3 regions of the Pseudomonas sp. J452 genome follow, and region 3 is predicted to be linked to each of the others. Evidence: riboswitches for the same ligand, from Rfam matches in the RefSeq annotation. Region 3 holds a riboswitch; each other region holds the start of a gene.
What was found. Region 3 has a riboswitch for cobalamin ahead of cobW (cobalamin biosynthesis protein CobW). Riboswitches for the same ligand answer to the same signal wherever they lie in the genome.
Positions count from the first base shown of each region.

Region 1: it holds a riboswitch for cobalamin, as region 3 does, so the genes downstream of both, LRS11_RS08660 (energy-coupling factor ABC transporter permease) here and cobW (cobalamin biosynthesis protein CobW) in region 3, are expected to answer to the same signal.
Region 2: it holds a riboswitch for cobalamin, as region 3 does, so the genes downstream of both, LRS11_RS02040 (TonB-dependent receptor domain-containing protein) here and cobW (cobalamin biosynthesis protein CobW) in region 3, are expected to answer to the same signal.

Region 1 covers NZ_CP088294.1:1,939,737-1,943,003, forward strand. Annotated here, with positions in the region: gene LRS11_RS08655 (acyl-CoA dehydrogenase family protein) at 1-1,027, shown strand, start outside; cobalamin riboswitch at 1,326-1,532, shown strand; gene LRS11_RS08660 (energy-coupling factor ABC transporter permease) at 1,587-2,267, shown strand; gene LRS11_RS08665 (hypothetical protein) at 2,382-3,092, opposite strand; gene amn (AMP nucleosidase) at 3,191-3,267, shown strand, end outside.
Region 2 covers NZ_CP088294.1:443,397-446,663, forward strand. Annotated here, with positions in the region: gene dxs (1-deoxy-D-xylulose-5-phosphate synthase) at 1-918, shown strand, start outside; cobalamin riboswitch at 1,135-1,353, shown strand; gene LRS11_RS02040 (TonB-dependent receptor domain-containing protein) at 1,442-3,267, shown strand, end outside.
Region 3 covers NZ_CP088294.1:4,289,800-4,293,066, forward strand. Annotated here, with positions in the region: gene cobM (precorrin-4 C(11)-methyltransferase) at 1-570, opposite strand, end outside; gene LRS11_RS19510 (cobalamin biosynthesis protein) at 567-980, opposite strand; cobalamin riboswitch at 1,073-1,267, shown strand; gene cobW (cobalamin biosynthesis protein CobW) at 1,366-2,415, shown strand; gene cobN (cobaltochelatase subunit CobN) at 2,518-3,267, shown strand, end outside.

The sequences.
Region 1 (3,267 bases), 2.4 Mb from region 3:
CCCCGGTCAGGCCTACGAGCTGGTCGGCCACAAGTGGTTCTGCTCGGCGCCGATGTGCGACGCCTTCCTCACCCTGGCCTACACCGACAAGGGGCTGAGCTGCTTCCTGCTGCCGCGCCATCGCCCGGACGGCAGCCGCAACCAGTTCTATATCCAGCGCCTGAAGAACAAGCTGGGCAACTGGGCCAACGCCTCCAGCGAGGTGGAGTTCCGTGGCGCCCTGGCCTGGATGGTCGGTGAGGAAGGTCGCGGCGTACCGACCATCATCGAGATGGTTTCGCTGACCCGCTTCGACTGCATGATCGGCTCCAGCAGCCTGATGCGTCAGGCCCTGACCCAGGCCGCGCACCACTGCGCGCACCGCAAGGTCGGCGGCCGGGTGCTGGCCGAGCAGCCGCTGATGCAGAACGTGCTGGCCGACCTGGCCCTGGAAAGCGAGGCGGCGCTGGCCCTGACCATGCGCATGGGCAAGGCTCTGGACAACCCGCACGACGAGCAGGAAGACAAGTTCGCCCGTCTGGTCACCGCCATCGGCAAATACTGGATCTGCAAGCGCGCCCCGGCAATGATCAACGAGGCCCAGGAGTGCATGGGCGGCGCCGGCTATGTCGAGGAAACCATCCTGCCACGGCTGTACCGCGAGGCGCCGGTCAACTCGATCTGGGAGGGCTCGGGCAATGTGCAGTGCCTGGATGTGCTGCGTGCCCTGTCCAAGGAGGCCGGTGTGCTCGACGTGCTGTTCGCCGAGCTGGGCGACGGCCATGGCGATGCACGTCTCAAGGCGCATATCCAGCGCCTGCAGGCGGACTTCCGCGACACTGCCGATATCCAGTACCGCGCCCGCCAGCTGACCGAGGACGTGGCCGTGGCCCTGCAGGCCAAGCTGCTGCTGGAAGCTGGCAACGCCACCGTCTCCGACGCCTTTATCGCCAGCCGCCTGGCCGACGGCGGCCGTGTCTACGGCACCCTGCCGCGCGGCGTGGATGCCGAGGCGCTGGTGGCGCGCAGTACGCCGCATCTGATCTGAGGTCGAGAGGCACCCGGCGCTCCCGCACCGTTATCACCGCCAGGCGCAGGGCCACCTGCGCAGGTGGCTGCCCATACTCGGTCCGCCCACGAATACGGCAAGGCTCCGCGAGGCGAGAGGCTACCAAGACTCCATCGCAATAGGCCTGCCCAGCGTTGCGTGGCGGGATATGCAGGCAGGGCAGTCGAGCCCCTGCGGGCACGCCGAGGCCGTGGGGAAATGCGCTCAGGCGCGTCTGGCACGGGGCTGTCGAGGGCGCCGGCGCGGCAGCGGGCACTGTCTTTTCGCGGGCGAGGCGGGTAAGGTGGCCGCCGATGGTTCCGGTCCGCTTCGTGCGGCCGGATGAAAAGGAAAAAGGGTGCGGCGCTCGTCGCCAATGCCCTGGCTGCCCCCGCAACTGTAAGCGGCGAACGATGCCCACACGCCACTGGCCTTTATCGGCTGGGAAGGCGGGCGAAGTAGCAAGCCGTGAGCCAGGAGACCTGCCATCGCTATTGGGCATTCTGCCCCTTTCCCTCAATCCGGATCGTCGCGCGGTGGGCGCGGCCAAGGAACCCTAATGCACATCGAACCTGACGTCGTTGCCGGCGCCAAGATTTTCCTCAGCTATGCAACCGCCGCTGGTGCCTTCGCGCTCACGGTCAAACTCGCCCGCGACAGTCTGCGCGACAACGGCGGCCTGCTCGCCCTGACCCTGCGCAGCCTGCTGACCACTGCCCTGGTGTTCTGCTTCTTCGAGGTATTGCCGCACCATCCGGTGGGCGTCTCGGAAGTCCACCTGATCCTCGGCTCGACCCTGTTGCTGCTGTTCGGCGCCGGTGCCGCGGCCATCGGCCTGGCCGCCGGCCTGTTGCTGCAGGGGCTGTTCTTCGCCCAGTTCGACCTGCCGCAGTACGGCATGAACGTCACCACCCTGCTGCTGCCACTGTGGGCCATTCACCTGCTGGCCAAGCGCCTCATCCCGGCGCGCACGGCCTATGTGGATACCAGCTACAAGCAGGCCCTGGCCCTGTCGACCGCCTACCAGGGCGGCATCGTCGCCTGGGTGGCCTTCTGGGCCGTCTACGGTAACGGCTTCTCCAGCGCAAACCTGGCCTCCGTCGGCAGCTTCGGCCTGGCCTACATGAGCGTGATCCTGCTCGAACCGCTGATCGATCTGGGCGTGCTGGCCGCCGCCAAGGCGCTGTCGCGTTACAGCCAGGGCCCGCTGTTCAACGTGCGCCTGCACCAGCCGGCCTGACCCCGGCCCACGCCAGGCCGGGAAACCGGTCTGGCGCTTTCATTCCAGTGACCGCCGTCTGATCGTCCCCGCGCCTGCATGGGGATGTGCCGTTTGGCGCGCGTCCAAACGGACTCAGCGGCGCTGCCAGATCATCTCGCCGGTATTGCTCTCGGTCACCAGGAAGGGGGCATTGAAACGGTAACGTGCGGCTGGCTGGAACTCGCGGGCGCCCTCCAGCTGCACCAGCAGCAGGCCGTTGTCGCTGCGCCAGCGGCCGCTGTACTGCAGTTCGCCGGGGCGGTCGTAGCTCCAGTCGCTGCCGCCGGTCACCGTGCGTCGCCACTGCGCGACGCTGCCGTCGGCGCGGATACGCAGGGTGGTCACCGTGGTCAGCGTGGCCAGCTCGGCGCTCTCGCTGCTGAGTTCGCTGATCCAGGTGCCGACCAGTGCCGGATCCTGGTGCGGGTCGGGCGGTGGCGGTGGCGGGGCGACGCGCTCGAACAGCGCCTCGCGTATCAGTGTCTCGCCACTGCTGGGGTCACGTGCGGCGAGGCTGGCGTTGAGCATGTCGTTGGCAAAGTTGGCATTCATGTTGGCCAGTACCTGGCCGGAGTGCGGATCGCTGATCTGCGCCTGCAGCAGTTGGCCGTCGAAGCTGCCGCTGAGTTTGAAGCGCAGCTGCGGGCCCTCGACGTACTCGCCTGTCACTTCCGGTCCCTGGCTGTGCAGGATCAATTCACTCGGTCGATTGTCCAGGGTGCCGCGGTAATGGCCGTCCAGCTCGGCGGCCAGGCTGGTGGTGCTCAGCAGCGCCAGCAGGCAGAAGGTCATCGGGTTGCGCAAGGCAGGCTCCTTGGAATGATTTGCCCTAAGCCTAGATCGCGCTAGCCAGCCTTGCCGAACGCTGGCGGGCGAGGCTGGCGAAGGCGCAAGATAGGGCGGTGTACCCAGCCAGGAAGCTGCCCGTGTCTGCCATTTCTTCCAGTGAATTCGTCGTCGCCGCCACTGCCGAGGAGGC
Region 2 (3,267 bases), 1.0 Mb from region 3:
GGGCCGAAATACTCCAGTGTGTTCGGCCAGTGGCTGTGCGACATGGCAGCGGCAGACCCGCGCCTGGTCGGCATCACCCCGGCAATGAAGGAAGGCTCCGACCTGGTGGCCTTCGCCGAGCGCTTCCCCGAGCGCTACTTCGACGTGGCCATCGCCGAGCAGCATGCGGTGACCCTGGCCGCCGGCATGGCCTGCGACGGCGTCAAGCCGGTGGTGGCGATCTACTCGACCTTCCTCCAGCGCGCCTACGACCAGCTGATTCATGACGTGGCCGTGCAGCACCTCGACGTGCTGTTCGCCATCGACCGCGCCGGCCTGGTCGGCGAAGACGGCCCGACCCACGCCGGCAGCTTCGACATCTCCTACCTGCGCTGCATCCCCGGCATGCTGGTGATGACGCCGAGCGACGAGAACGAACTGCGCCAGATGCTCACCACCGGCTACCACTTCGATGGTCCGGCGGCGGTGCGTTACCCGCGCGGTAGCGGGCCGAACACGCCGATCGACCCGGCGCTTGAGCCGCTGGCAATCGGCAAGGGCCTGGTGCGTCGGCGCGGGCAGAAAACCGCGCTGCTGGTATTCGGCGTGCAACTGGCCGAAGCGCTCAAGGTCGGCGAGACGCTGGACGCCACGGTGGTCGACATGCGCTTCGTCAAACCGCTGGACGAAGCCCTGGTGCGCGAACTGGCGGCCAGCCATGAACTGCTGGTGACCATCGAGGAGAACGCCATCATGGGTGGCGCAGGCTCGGCGGTCAGCGAATTCCTCGCCCAGCAAGGCCTGCTCAAGCCCGTGCTGCACCTGGGTCTGCCAGACAGCTACGTGGAGCACGCCAAGCCGGCGCAGATGCTCGCCGAATGCGGCTTGGACGAAGCCGGCATCGAAGCGGCCGTGCGCGCCCGCCTGGCCCAGCTCTAAGCACAGGGCCGGCGAGCGGGTTTCACCCGCCCGACTCTGTAGGAGCCAGCTTGCTGGCGAGCGCAGACCATCCGCCCTAACCGACGCATCCGCAGCCCGATGATCGCCAGCAAGCTGGCTCCTACAGGCGAGTTGGCGATTTACTTGAGCGGCGCTCATGTCGCCGCGAATCGAGCCCGCTTGTTTTTCATACAGCCACGCACTAAGGTGCGCGGCGTTTTTCATTTCCGCCACGGTGCGCCGCTGCTCTCAGCACGGCGTTAAACGGGAAGCCGGTGCGCTCCATCGAGGAGCCATCCCGGCGCTGCCCCCGCAACGGTAATCGACGGCAGGTTGCCACCTGCACGCTGACCATAAAAGCCACTGGAGTCATCCGGGAAGGCGGATCAGCGCGAGTCGAGAGCCCGGAGACCGGCCTTGGCGGATCGACTGGTGTTGCGGAGGGCATCACCGTCAAGCGCTGGCTACGGCCAGAGCTTGTCCTGCCCTTCTCAAAAGTCTGCCGACCTTTGAGGATTTATCGATGAAGTTGTCCCGCCTTTCCATTGCCGTGGCCCTGCTGCCTTGCACCCCGGTCTACGCCGCATCCAGCCAGGATGATGCGCTGAAGCTGTCGGAAACCCTGATCAGCGCCAACCGCGACGTGCAGCAACGCAGCGCCAGCAGCGCCGCCAGCACGGTGTTCACCCGCGCCGATATCGAGCGCCTGCAACCATCCTCGGTGACCGAGCTGCTCCAACGCGTGCCCGGCGTCCAGGTCACCGACAACGGCAGCGGCAGCCTGGCCAGCCTGTATATCCGCGGCACCAAGTCGGCGCAGAGCCTGGTTCTGGTAGACGGCATGCGCATAGGCTCGGCCAGCTCCGGCGACAGCAATCTGCAGCACCTCAATATCGAGCAGATCGAGCGCATCGAAGTGCTGCGCGGGCCGCGTTCGGCCATGTACGGTGCCGATGCCATCGGCGGCGTGGTGCAGATCTTCACCCGCCGCAGCAGCGGTGAAGGGTTCAAGCCATTCGTGCGCGTGGGCTATGGCAGCCGGGGTACCTGGCAGCGCAGCGCCGGCATTTCCGGTGGCGATGAGGCCACGCGCTTCAGCCTGGCCGGCAGCCTCGACGAGACCAACGGCATCGACCGTACCGGCACCTCCTACGAAGCCGATCAGGATCACGACGCCTACCGCAACAAGGCCTTCAGCCTGAGCCTCAGCCACAGTTTCAGCGACAACCTGGAAGCGGGCGTCAGCGTCCTCGACCAGCGCGGCCGCACCGAGTTCGACAACCCCTTCGGCCGCTTCGACATGACCACCTTCGAATCGGTGGAACAGGACCCGTACAGCGACTTCACCGTCAGCAGCGTCTCCAGCTACTTTGACGCCCAGCTCAACGACAGCTGGAACAGCCGCCTGGAAGTCGGCCACAGCGAGAACCGCGAAGAGAGCCTGGATAAACTCAGCGACGAGCGCGGCGTGTTCAACACCTACCGCGACTCGGTCAACTGGCTGAACACCCTGAGCCTGAGCGACAGCCACAGCCTGATGCTCGGTGCCGACTGGTACCAAGACCAGCTCAACAGCAACACCGCCTTCGCCGAGCAACAGCGCTGGAACCAGGCCGCCTTCATCCAGCACCGCTACGACGGCGAGCACTTTTCCACCGAACTGGGCCTGCGCCACGACAAGAACGAGCAGTTCGGCAGCGAAAACACCTGGAGCGGCGCCCTGACCCTGCCGCTCGACGAGCGCAACGACCTGATCGCCTCCTACAGCGAAGGCTTCCGCGCACCGACCTTCAACGACCTGTACTACCCGGACTACAGCAACCCGAACCTCCAGCCGGAACACTCCAAGAGTGTCGAGCTGCAGTGGCGCAGCCAACTGGCCGCCACCACCCGCCTGGAGGCCTCGGTCTACCGCACCGACATCGAAGATGCGATCGCCAACGACCAGGACTTCATCCCGCAGAACATCGCCAAGGCGCGCATCCATGGTTTCGAGGCCGCGCTGCAGCAGGAACTGTTCGGCTGGCAGGGCCAGCTGGGCGTGGCCTTCGTCGATCCGCGCGACCGCGACAGCGGCCACACCCTCAACCGCCGCGCGCGGCGCACCCTGAGCCTGGATCTGGATCGCAGCTTCGGCGATGTCGCCATCGGCGCCAGCTGGCAGGCCGTGAGCAGCAGCTACGACGACCCGGACAACCAGTACCAGCTGGCCGGTTATGGCCTGCTGGCCCTGCGCAGCAGCTGGCAGGCCACCCCCGAGCTGAAGCTGGAAGCCAAGCTGGATAACCTGCTGGACAAGGATTACAGCCGCTCGCTGTACGAGCATGAGGGTGAGCGCTACAGCTACAG
Region 3 (3,267 bases):
GCGATGGACCACGGCAATCGGGCAGTCGGCGCCGTAGTGCGGCAGCAGCTCGGCGACTATCGCCGCCAGGTGCTGCACGCCCAGATGGATGGCCATCGTCGTGCCGTGGCTGGCCAGGGCACCCAGCGCCTCCCCGGCTGGCATCGGCGAGTTGTGCCCGTAGCGGGTGAGAATCACCGTCTGCGCCACGTCTGGCAGGGTCAGTTCGACCTCCAGCAGCGCCGCGCAGGCGGCCGTGGCGGTGACGCCGGGAACGATCTCGAAGGGGATATCCAAGGCCCGCAGCTCGCGGATCTGCTCGCCGATGGCGCCGTACAGCGACGGGTCGCCGGAATGCACGCGGGCCACGTCCTGGCCGCGGGCGTGAGCCTCGGCCAGCAGGCGGACGATCTCGCCCAAATGCAGCTCAGCGGTATTCACCACCTGCTCGGCGCAATGACCTTCGAGCACCGCCGGCGGCACCAGCGAACCGGCGTAGAGCAGCACCGGGCAGTTGCGAATCAGGCGCTGGCCTTTGACGGTGATCAGTTCGGGGTCGCCGGGGCCGGCACCGATGAAATAGACGGTCATTGCGAGAGCTCTCTATCGATCCGCGCCAGGGCGCAGGTGGCATTGCTACTGTGCTGGCGCGGGCCAAGCAGCTGCGCCATACCCAGGCGCGCGGCGGTGACCAGGGCGCTGGGCTCGGCCACCGCCGTGCTGCCGGTCACGCGCAGGGTCAGCGGATTGGCCGCGGCCTGGCCGGCGACGCTCGCCAGCTCCTGCACCGAGCACCAGGTCATCGGCAGCGCCAGGCGCTCGACCAGCGCCTGCAGGCCCGGTTCGTCACGCTTGTGCGCACTGCTGGCCAGACCCACCAGAGCCTCCAGGCCCAGGCCATGCGCGGCCAGGCACTGCAGCAGCAGGGCTTGCAGCTCGTCCGGAGTACAGCCGCGACGGCAGCCGAGGCCGGCAATCAGGCGAATGGCGGGGCTGGACATGGCGCTCCTGCTGGCAGGCGGAAAAGGCCGCGTAGCTCAGCACGGGCGGCCACCCCGGTCAACCGCGGTTGACCTGCACCCGGTCGCTGCGTAGCCTTCCACCCTTTCGAGGTTCTGCACCCACGCGGGTGCAGCTAAGAGGGAACAGGGTCAACGCCCTGGCTGCCCCCGCAACTGTGAACGGTTCAAGCCCCTTCGATACACCACTGCCAACGGCGGGAAGGTGAAGGGAGCGTGCCCAGCGCACACCGTGAGCCAGGAGACCTGCCTCGACTAACCAGCTAACTGTCCGGGCGGGGTGATCCGGTGGTGCAAGGCCCGCGTCCGCCCGGACACCGGCCTGCCCCTGCCCGTCCGTCTCTTTTTCGACGCTCCGGGGCCCTCCATGAAAACGCTCGCCAAACTTCCCGTCACCATCGTCACCGGCTTCCTCGGCGCCGGCAAAACCACCCTGCTGCGTCACATGCTCGGCCATGCCGACGGCCGCCGCATCGCGGTGATCGTCAACGAGTTCGGCGAGCTGGGCATCGACGGCGAAATCCTCAAGCAGTGCTCGATCGGCTGCAGCGAAGAAGAAGCCAACGGCCGCATCTTCGAGCTGGCCAACGGCTGCCTGTGCTGCACCGTGCAGGAAGAGTTTTTTCCGGTGATGCGCGAACTGGTGGCACGCCGTGGCGAGCTCGACCATATCCTGATCGAGACCTCCGGCCTGGCCCTGCCCAAGCCGCTGGTGCAGGCCTTCAACTGGCCGGAAATCCGCACCGCCTGCACGGTGGACTCGGTGATCACCGTGGTCGACAGCCCGGCCGTGGCCGCCGGCACCTTCGCCGCCTTCCCGGATCAGGTCGATGAGCAACGCAAGCTCGATCCCAACCTGGACCACGAATCGCCGCTGCACGAGCTGTTCGCCGACCAGCTGGCCAGCGCCGACCTGGTCATCCTCAACAAGGCCGACCTGCTCGACGCCGCTGCCCTGGCCGCGGTACGCGCCGAAGTGGCCGAGGAGCTGCCGCCGGCGGTCAAGGTCATCGAAGCCCACGGCGGCGAGCTGCCGCTGGACGTGCTGCTGGGACTGAACTGCGCGACCGAGCTGCACATCGACCAGCGTCGCACCCATCACGACGAGGAAGGCGAGGATCACGACCACGACGAGTTCGACTCCTTCGCCGTCGAGCTGCCCGAGGTCGAGGAAGCGCGCCTGCTGCAGGCCCTGAAGGAGGCCGTGGCCAAGCACGGCATCCTGCGCATCAAGGGCTTCGCCGCCATCCCCGGCAAACCCATGCGCCTGCTGCTGCAGGGCGTCGGCCAGCGCTTCGACAAGCACTTCGACCGCGCCTGGCAAGCCGACGAAGCGCGCCTCACCCGTCTGGTGGTGATCGGCCAGGTGCTGCACCCGGCCGCCATCAGCAGCGAGCTGCAGGCGGCATTGGCGTGAAGCCGCTGATCGCCAGCAAGCTGGCTCCTACGGCGGCAGCGTGCTCGGGCTTGTGTGTAGGAGCCAGCTTGCTGGCAATCCCTTCCCCGGTAGGCGCCTGACATGCACCTGCTGCGCACCCAGCCCGGCAGCCAACTGCCGGTCGACAGCATCGCCGACCTCGGCCAGACCCCGGCCGAGCTGGTGATCCTCTGCACCGGCGACTCGCACCTGTCGTTGCTGGCCGAAGTGGCGCGCAGCCTGCCCGAGGACTTTCCCAGCCTGCGCCTGGCCAGCCCGGCGCAACTGGGCAACCACGCCTCGGTGGATTTCTACGTCGAGCAGGTGCTGCAGCACGCCAAGGTCATCCTGATCTCGGTGCATGGCGGGGTCAGCTATTGGCGCTACGGCATCGAGCGCCTGGTCGAGCTGGCCGGGCGCGGCGCCAAGCTGATCCTGGTGCCTGGCGATGACAGTCCCGACCCCGAGCTGAGCAGCCTGGGCAATGTCGCACCGGCCGACTGCGAACGCCTGTGGCAGTACCTGCGCCAGGGCGGAGTGGACAACGCCCGGCAGTTTTTCCACTGCCTCGCCAACCTCTACCTGCAGCGCGACTACCCCTGGCAGGAGCCGCGCGCCCTGCCCCGCGTCGCTATCTATCACCCGCAGCAGGCCGCAGCCAGCCTGGACCGCTGGCGCGCCGACTGGCAGCCGGGCTGGCCGGTGGCGGCGCTGCTGTTTTACCGCACCCATGTGCAGGCGGCGAACACCGCCTTCGTCGACACCTTTTGCGCGCGCCTGCAGGCCCAGGGCCTGAATCCCTTGCCGATCGCCGTGGCCAGCCTCAAGGAAGCGGCCTGCCTGACCCAGGTC